DNA from 4 places in the Rhodococcus sp. 06-1460-1B genome. Region 3 is predicted to be linked to each of the others. Evidence: riboswitches for the same ligand, from Rfam matches in the RefSeq annotation. Region 3 holds a riboswitch; each other region holds the start of a gene.
The links. A riboswitch is a leader RNA that binds a small molecule or an ion and turns the genes downstream of it on or off. The one in region 3 is predicted to bind S-adenosylmethionine.
Positions count from the first base shown of each region.

Region 1 (2,196 bases), on a different contig from region 3:
GACCTCGAGAACCTCTCCCACCAATTCGGGGTCGAGCGCTGACGTCGGCTCGTCGAACAGAATGACTGTGGGACGCAGGGCAAGTGCACGCGCGATGGCGACCCGCTGCTGTTGTCCGCCGGAGAGTCGTCGCGGATAATCGTGGGCTTTGGCGTGCACTCCGACTCGTTCGAGGAGAGCCAGCGCCTCGGGTTCGACCTCGGAGCGCGTGCGCTTCTGCGCCGAGATCGGGGCCTCGATGACGTTCTCGAGCACCGTCAGGTGCGGGAAGAGGTTGAAGTTCTGGAACACGAAACCGATCTGGGAACGCTGCCGCAGAATCTCCCTGTTGCTGAGTTCGTGCAGTTTGTTGCCTTTGCGCCGATATCCCACCAGATCACCGTCGATCCGGACGGTGCCCTGGTCCACCTTCTCCAGATGGTTCAGAGCGCGCAGCAGGGTCGACTTGCCCGAACCCGAGGGGCCGATAATCGCGGTCACCTCACCGGGACGTACGAGGAGGTCGACGCCTTTGAGCACCTCGAGCCCGCCGTAGGACTTGTGGACGCCGCGCACCTCGACCGCGTATCTCGTTGCGGCAGTGGATGTGGAGGCATCGAGAGTGGTCATCGGGTTGCCCCTCTCGGCGCGAAGGGGACGTTGGAGAGCTTGTGGCGAATCTGCTGGATCGGCGTCAGCGGAATGTTGCGTACCGCGCCCTTGGCGTAGTGCCGCTCGACGTAGAACTGCACGATCGACAGCACCGACGTCAGAATGATGTACCAGACGGTCGCGACCATGAGCAGCGGAACCACGCGCCCGTTGCGTCCGTATATGACTTGCACCTGATAGAACAATTCGGCAATGGCCATCACCGACACGATCGACGTGCCTTTGAACAGACTGATCACCTCGTTGGCTGCGTTGGGGAGAATCCCTCGCATCGCCTGCGGCAGAACGATCTTGAAGAACTCCCGCCTCTTCGGAATACCCAGCGCTGCTGCAGCTTCGAGTTGCCCCTGGTCCACGGAGATGATGCCGGCCCGAACGATCTCGGCGGAGTAGGCCGCTTGGTGCAGGGCCAGGCCGATGATGGCCGCCGTCGATCCACTGATGACGCTGTTGACGTCGAATTGAAAGAAGCTGGGACCGAACGGAATTCCCAAAGACAGAGTCTGGTACAGGTACGCAATATTGAACCAGAACAGAAGCTGCACGATCAACGGGATGGAACGGAAGGCCCAGATGTAGAACCAGGAAATAACCTGCAGCACAGGATTGTCGGACAGCCGGGCCACCGCCAGGCCGATACCGATGGCGAAACCGATCAGCGTTCCCCAGAAGGTGAGCTGGATGGTCAACCACAGCGCCGACTTCACCGATGCTGCAGTGAAGTACTGCGCGAAGGTGCCCCAATCCCAGCCGGGGTTGGTGACGAAGCCGTGCAGGAACTGACCGACCACGATCAGCGTTGCGACCGCGATCACCCAGCGCCACGGGTGCCACGTGCGTGCAACGACGAGCTGTTCGTCGGGAATGTCGTCCGTCGTATCCGCAACGGGACGAGAGTCGAGTTGAGTCACCGGAACCGCCGGGTCGGATGGGCAGCGATCATCGCTGGGTTGCCTTTCGAAGATTTCGTGCTGTGAGTACGCCGATCGGTCAAGCGTGCGTACAGATACCGATGTTCATCGGGCGTGCCTCCATCGGTCCTGGCGGTAGCACCCACACGCCGTATGGCGGGGTTGCTGCGACGTCATCGAGCCAAGGTCTCTCGGTCGCTCTGGATGGTGACAGGAACGTACAGAACAATCTATCGAAAAGTCAAGTGCACGTGCGCATTCGGTTACAATCACTATGATTTCAACCCTTGCCACCGACGATGTTTGCCGAGTGTCAGCTGAATATGCCCCGGCACCGAGCCGCCGGATTCGACGCGGGCCGCTGGATGTGAAGAACAGGTCTTCGGACCGGAACCGGGAGTTGCGCACTACTCGTGAGCCACTCGATCACCGATTAGGCTTGTCGTGTGCGACTCGACATACGGCGTAGTGGAGTGTGGATCGACGCCGTGGTCGTCGCTGCGATCGTCACCGCGGGCTGTGTGGCAGCCGGAATCACCCATGATTCGCAACCCGAGGTCGAGGACATACCGGGTTGTGACGTCGTTGTTCCCGCCGGCGAGACGTTCTCCTTCCTGACCGGTTCCTACCCAGG
Region 1 covers NZ_NOYS01000033.1:287,060-289,255, forward strand. Annotated here, with positions in the region: gene CH268_RS19675 (amino acid ABC transporter ATP-binding protein) at 1-609, opposite strand, end outside; gene CH268_RS19680 (amino acid ABC transporter permease) at 606-1,466, opposite strand; SAM riboswitch class I at 1,680-1,773, opposite strand; gene CH268_RS19685 (hypothetical protein) at 2,009-2,196, shown strand, end outside.
Region 1: linked by a shared signal. The riboswitch ahead of CH268_RS19680 (amino acid ABC transporter permease) and the one ahead of CH268_RS15360 (aminotransferase class V-fold PLP-dependent enzyme) in region 3 are both predicted to bind S-adenosylmethionine.

Region 2 (2,196 bases), on a different contig from region 3:
GAATCCGACGATGCCGACGAACAGGGTCATCCACACCTGGCCACGGCGGAGGGCACCGAGCTCGGTGATCGGGCTGGTGGTCGGCATGGCGTCGAGTCGCGGCATCCACAGGACGAGTGCACTGACGGTGAGCAACCCGATCACGGCGACGAGGGCGAATGCGCTTCGCCACCCGAGGGCCTGGCCGATCCAGGTCGCCACCGGTACACCGACGACGTTCGCCACCGATAGACCCATCATCACCATCGCGACGGCCTTGGCTCGTTTGCCCGGCTCAGCGAGGTGCGCCGCCACCAGTGCGGCAACGCCGAAATACGCGCCGTGCGGCAGACCGGCCACGAACCGGGAGGCCACCAACTCGTTGAAACTCGGCGCGAAGACCGTCCCGAGATTGCCGAGAGTGAACGCCACCATCAGCGCCAGCAACAACATGCGCCGAGGAACACGCGCCGCAAGAGCGGCGATTGTCGGCGCACCGACGACGACGCCGAGCGCGTAGGCGGAGATCATGTGGCCGGCCGACGGCTCCGATATTCCCATCGTCGTCGCGATGTCCGGGAGCAGGCCCATCGACGCGAATTCGGTGGTGCCGATGCCGAAGCCGCCGATGGACAGGGCCAGCATGGCGAGCCTGCGGCGGGTCGAGTGCGGTCGATGGCCGACGCTCAACCCACTCGACACCTTGCCGCGCACGGCGCTGACGTTTCTGGCGAGAGCGGAATCGGTGACAGTCACAGCAGAACAACCTTCGTAAGCAATCGGATTACAGAGCGGGCCAGGGGCTGGTGGATCGACGACCTGGTAAATCGACGACCTGGTGGATCGATTCAGTACAGCCCGACCGGACGGCACAACGTTCGTCGTGTTCATTGTCTTCCCCGAGGCGACTCGTTTTCGAGTCGTCGGGCGGTGATTGTCCTCACCAGAGCATCTGCTCGAGGGTCGTGAGCGCCCTCGTTCCCCCGAGACACCCGTACCCGCTAAGATTCCTGCCAGGTCATGAGTGCCAGCATCGAGCCCCGGCTTGCTGGCCGGCAACCCTCCAACCGCGGTGGGGTGCCCCGGGTGAACGACCAGGCCGATGCAACACATCCGTGTCGTATCGACAAGCGCGGGTCCGCTCCGAAGCGGACCCACTGATCTTCGGTCCCCACGGGCCGAGGCATGTCAGGAGGTTCTCATGTGTTGCTGTACCGATACGCCCCGTAACGCTCGAGTTCTCGAGCTTCATTCGACAGAAAACACGTCTGAGAAAACGGAGTATCACCAGCCATGACCGATTCGACCCCCGACGTCGTCGACGCCACCGGAGCACCCACCGAGGATCCGTTCACCGATCCCGCAGCCGACTGGAGCTTCGAGACCAAGCAGATCCATTCGGGTCAGACACCGGACGGCACCACCAGGGCTCGTGCGTTGCCCATCTACCAGACCACCTCGTACACGTTCGACAACACCGATCACGCGGCCGCACTGTTCGGCCTGGCGGAACCGGGCAACATCTACACCCGCATCATCAACCCCACGCAGGATGTCGTCGAGCAGCGCATCGCCGCTCTCGAAGGGGGCGTCGCAGCGCTTCTGCTCGCGTCGGGCCAGGCAGCAGAAACGTTCGCCATTCTCAATCTCGCCGAGGCGGGCGATCACATCGTCTCGAGCCCGCGGCTCTACGGCGGCACGTACAACCTGTTCCATTACACGCTTCCGAAGCTGGGGATCACCGTCTCGTTCGTCGACGATCCGGACGATCTCGAGCAGTGGCGCGCGGCCATCACACCGTCGACCAAAGCGTTCTACGGTGAGACGATCTCCAACCCGAAGAACGACGTTCTCGATATCCCCGGCATTTCGGCGATCGCCCACGAGAACGGCATTCCGCTGATCGTCGACAACACCGTCGCGACGCCGTACCTGCTGCAGCCGCTGAAGCACGGTGCCGACATCGTGGTGCACTCGGCGACGAAGTACCTCGGCGGTCACGGCACGGCGATCGCGGGCGTCATCGTCGACGGCGGAACGTTCGACTGGACGCAGGGCCGTCACCCCAACTTCACCACCCCGGATCCGAGTTACCACGGTGTCGTCTTCGCCGATCTCGGCGCTCCGGCCTTCGCCCTGAAGGCGCGGGTGCAGTTGTTGCGTGACATCGGGGCTGCTGTGTCACCCTTCAATGCGTTCCTGATCAGCCAGGGCCTC
Region 2 covers NZ_NOYS01000043.1:270,332-272,527, reverse strand. Annotated here, with positions in the region: gene CH268_RS26425 (MFS transporter) at 1-624, opposite strand, end outside; SAM riboswitch class IV at 996-1,118, shown strand; gene CH268_RS26420 (bifunctional o-acetylhomoserine/o-acetylserine sulfhydrylase) at 1,273-2,196, shown strand, end outside.
Region 2: linked by a shared signal. The riboswitch ahead of CH268_RS26420 (bifunctional o-acetylhomoserine/o-acetylserine sulfhydrylase) and the one ahead of CH268_RS15360 (aminotransferase class V-fold PLP-dependent enzyme) in region 3 are both predicted to bind S-adenosylmethionine.

Region 3 (2,196 bases):
CGGCGACTCCGAGCACGTTGGGCGTTCCCGCCTCGTGACGCTGCGGTGCGGGAGCCCAGTCGGTGTGCTCGATCGTCACACTGCGCACGGCACCGCCGCCGGCCAGGTGGGGCTCGCCCGCGTCGAGCCAATCACGGCTTCCCACAAGCACACCCGCGCCGAACGGGGCGTAGAGCTTGTGACCGGAGAACGCCAGATAGTCCACACCGAGTGCGGCGATGTCCACTCGACGGTGCGGAACGAGCTGTGCGCCGTCGACGACGATCCGGGCACCGTGGCGATGCGCGAGATCGGCCAGTTGCTCGATGGGGAGCACTTCGCCGGTGACGTTCGATGCACCCGTGATGGCCAGTAGCGCAGCAGGTTTCGCAGCCAGTTCGGAGTCGAGCCGGGCGAGCGTTTCGGCCAGCGTCGATGCCGCGACCACCACTCGGCGATTGCGCCACGGCAAGAGGTTGGCGTGGTGTTCGATATCGAGCACCACGGTATCCCCCGGCACGCACGCGGCCAACAGATTGAGCGAATCGGTGGTGTTGCGTGTGAACACGACCACTGAATTCGTCTGTGCACCAACGAATTCAGCCACGGTCTCACGCGCCTTCTCGTACGCCGCGGTGCACACCCGAGACGCGTAGCCGGCCCCGCGGTGCACGCTCGAATAGAACGGCAGCAACTCCGCGATCCGATCGGTCACTGCGGACAGCGCAGGCGCGCTGGCCGCGTAATCGAAATTGGCGTAGGTGCACGTGCCGCCGTGAACCAACGGAACCTGCAACTCCGTGCCGGAAACAGGGGCAAAAGGGGTGCAGGGACGGGAAAGTACAGACGTCATGACAGATCAAGCCCTCACGTTCGAGGGACCCGCAACGGAAGATATTCGTGAACGAGTCCGCGCTTGCCGCACCGATTGTTCGGTGTCAGCCTGGTCGTCACCCGGAGCACCCCACCGCGAAGGAGGGTTGCCGACCAGCAAGCCGGGGCTCGATGCTGGTACTCGTGACCGTGGTCAAGACACTGGCAAACCCGCCACGGTTTTGTCAAGCCGGGGATCGCTCCGACACAGCAGTAGGATTTCCGCGGTGGGAAGGCGCGCTCGTTCACCTGCTGGCAAACAGAACGTGAGATAACCAACGGCGCTGCTTTCCCCAGCACCACAAGAGTCATCTGCCAACGAACGAGAAGGACACCCGGTTGCCTGTGCACCAAGAGAACGATCTGCCGGGTTCGAGCACGGATATCGCACCTGCTCCGGCCGCGTTTCTCCGCTCGCCCCTTGCCCCGCCGGCCCGCACACTGATCGACGTACTGCAGGAGACCGCCGATCGCTTCCCGGATGCACCCGCGATCGACGACGGGACGGTGTCGGTCAGCTACGCCGAACTGCTGGACGACATCGCTGAGGGCGCCCAGTGGCTCGCCGACGCCGGTGTCCGGCGCGGCGACCGCGTCGGCATCAGGATGCCGTCGGGGTCCTTCTCGCTCTATGTCGCGATTCTGTCGATCCTCGACGTCGGGGCTGCGTACGTACCCGTCGACGCCGACGATCCGGAAGAGCGCGCCGAATTGGTCTTCGGTGAGGCGCAGGTGACGGCCATCGTCACTGCGGGCGGAATCGCTGCCGGCACCGCGCCGAAACAGAATGCGCCCGAACTGGGTGCCGGTACTCCGGTGCCCGAGCTGCCCACACCCGAGGACGACGCGTGGGTGATCTTCACCTCGGGTTCGACCGGAACCCCCAAAGGTGTTGCAGTCAGCCACCGTAACGCCGCGGCGTTCGTCGACGCCGAGGCCCGCATGTTTTTGCAGAAGGATCCGCTGGGTCCGGGCGACCGAGTGCTCGCCGGTCTGTCGGTGGCATTCGACGCCTCCTGCGAGGAGATGTGGCTGGCGTGGCGGCACGGTGCCTGTCTGGTGCCCGCGCCGCGGTCGTTGGTGCGGTCCGGTTTCGATCTGGGGCCGTGGCTCGTCTCCCGCGACATCAGTGTCGTTTCGACGGTGCCCACGCTCGCGTCGCTGTGGCCCGCAGTAGCGCTGGAAGCGGTGCGGCTGCTCATCTTCGGCGGCGAGGCCTGCCCGCCGGAGCTGGCCGAGCGGCTCGCCGTCGAGGGCCGCGAGGTCTGGAACACGTACGGTCCCACCGAGGCGACGGTCGTCGCCTGTGCGGCGATCATGGACGGCAAGGGCCCTGTCCGGATC
Region 3 covers NZ_NOYS01000026.1:189,684-191,879, reverse strand. Annotated here, with positions in the region: gene CH268_RS15360 (aminotransferase class V-fold PLP-dependent enzyme) at 1-832, opposite strand, end outside; SAM riboswitch class IV at 887-1,002, opposite strand; gene CH268_RS15355 (Pls/PosA family non-ribosomal peptide synthetase) at 1,198-2,196, shown strand, end outside.

Region 4 (2,196 bases), 160 kb from region 3:
ACTCCGAGCACGTTGGGCGTTCCCGCCTCGTGACGCTGCGGTGCGGGAGCCCAGTCGGTGTGCTCGATCGTCACACTGCGCACGGCACCGCCGCCGGCCAGGTGGGGCTCGCCCGCGTCGAGCCAATCACGGCTTCCCACAAGCACACCCGCGCCGAACGGGGCGTAGAGCTTGTGACCGGAGAACGCCAGATAGTCCACACCGAGTGCGGCGATGTCCACTCGACGGTGCGGAACGAGCTGTGCGCCGTCGACGACGATCCGGGCACCGTGGCGATGCGCGAGATCGGCCAGTTGCTCGATGGGGAGCACTTCGCCGGTGACGTTCGATGCACCCGTGATGGCCAGTAGCGCAGCAGGTTTCGCAGCCAGTTCGGAGTCGAGCCGGGCGAGCGTTTCGGCCAGCGTCGATGCCGCGACCACCACTCGGCGATTGCGCCACGGCAAGAGGTTGGCGTGGTGTTCGATATCGAGCACCACGGTATCCCCCGGCACGCACGCGGCCAACAGATTGAGCGAATCGGTGGTGTTGCGTGTGAACACGACCACTGAATTCGTCTGTGCACCAACGAATTCAGCCACGGTCTCACGCGCCTTCTCGTACGCCGCGGTGCACACCCGAGACGCGTAGCCGGCCCCGCGGTGCACGCTCGAATAGAACGGCAGCAACTCCGCGATCCGATCGGTCACTGCGGACAGCGCAGGCGCGCTGGCCGCGTAATCGAAATTGGCGTAGGTGCACGTGCCGCCGTGAACCAACGGAACCTGCAACTCCGTGCCGGAAACAGGGGCAAAAGGGGTGCAGGGACGGGAAAGTACAGACGTCATGACAGATCAAGCCCTCACGTTCGAGGGACCCGCAACGGAAGATATTCGTGAACGAGTCCGCGCTTGCCGCACCGATTGTTCGGTGTCAGCCTGGTCGTCACCCGGAGCACCCCACCGCGAAGGAGGGTTGCCGACCAGCAAGCCGGGGCTCGATGCTGGTACTCGTGACCGTGGTCAAGACACTGGCAAACCCGCCACGGTTTTGTCAAGCCGGGGATCGCTCCGACACAGCAGTAGGATTTCCGCGGTGGGAAGGCGCGCTCGTTCACCTGCTGGCAAACAGAACGTGAGATAACCAACGGCGCTGCTTTCCCCAGCACCACAAGAGTCATCTGCCAACGAACGAGAAGGACACCCGGTTGCCTGTGCACCAAGAGAACGATCTGCCGGGTTCGAGCACGGATATCGCACCTGCTCCGGCCGCGTTTCTCCGCTCGCCCCTTGCCCCGCCGGCCCGCACACTGATCGACGTACTGCAGGAGACCGCCGATCGCTTCCCGGATGCACCCGCGATCGACGACGGGACGGTGTCGGTCAGCTACGCCGAACTGCTGGACGACATCGCTGAGGGCGCCCAGTGGCTCGCCGACGCCGGTGTCCGGCGCGGCGACCGCGTCGGCATCAGGATGCCGTCGGGGTCCTTCTCGCTCTATGTCGCGATTCTGTCGATCCTCGACGTCGGGGCTGCGTACGTACCCGTCGACGCCGACGATCCGGAAGAGCGCGCCGAATTGGTCTTCGGTGAGGCGCAGGTGACGGCCATCGTCACTGCGGGCGGAATCGCTGCCGGCACCGCGCCGAAACAGAATGCGCCCGAACTGGGTGCCGGTACTCCGGTGCCCGAGCTGCCCACACCCGAGGACGACGCGTGGGTGATCTTCACCTCGGGTTCGACCGGAACCCCCAAAGGTGTTGCAGTCAGCCACCGTAACGCCGCGGCGTTCGTCGACGCCGAGGCCCGCATGTTTTTGCAGAAGGATCCGCTGGGTCCGGGCGACCGAGTGCTCGCCGGTCTGTCGGTGGCATTCGACGCCTCCTGCGAGGAGATGTGGCTGGCGTGGCGGCACGGTGCCTGTCTGGTGCCCGCGCCGCGGTCGTTGGTGCGGTCCGGTTTCGATCTGGGGCCGTGGCTCGTCTCCCGCGACATCAGTGTCGTTTCGACGGTGCCCACGCTCGCGTCGCTGTGGCCCGCAGTAGCGCTGGAAGCGGTGCGGCTGCTCATCTTCGGCGGCGAGGCCTGCCCGCCGGAGCTGGCCGAGCGGCTCGCCGTCGAGGGCCGCGAGGTCTGGAACACGTACGGTCCCACCGAGGCGACGGTCGTCGCCTGTGCGGCGATCATGGACGGCAAGGGCCCTGTCCGGATCGGCCT
Region 4 covers NZ_NOYS01000026.1:29,345-31,540, forward strand. Annotated here, with positions in the region: gene CH268_RS14605 (aminotransferase class V-fold PLP-dependent enzyme) at 1-827, opposite strand, end outside; SAM riboswitch class IV at 882-997, opposite strand; gene CH268_RS14610 (Pls/PosA family non-ribosomal peptide synthetase) at 1,193-2,196, shown strand, end outside.
Region 4: linked by a shared signal. The riboswitch ahead of CH268_RS14605 (aminotransferase class V-fold PLP-dependent enzyme) and the one ahead of CH268_RS15360 (aminotransferase class V-fold PLP-dependent enzyme) in region 3 are both predicted to bind S-adenosylmethionine.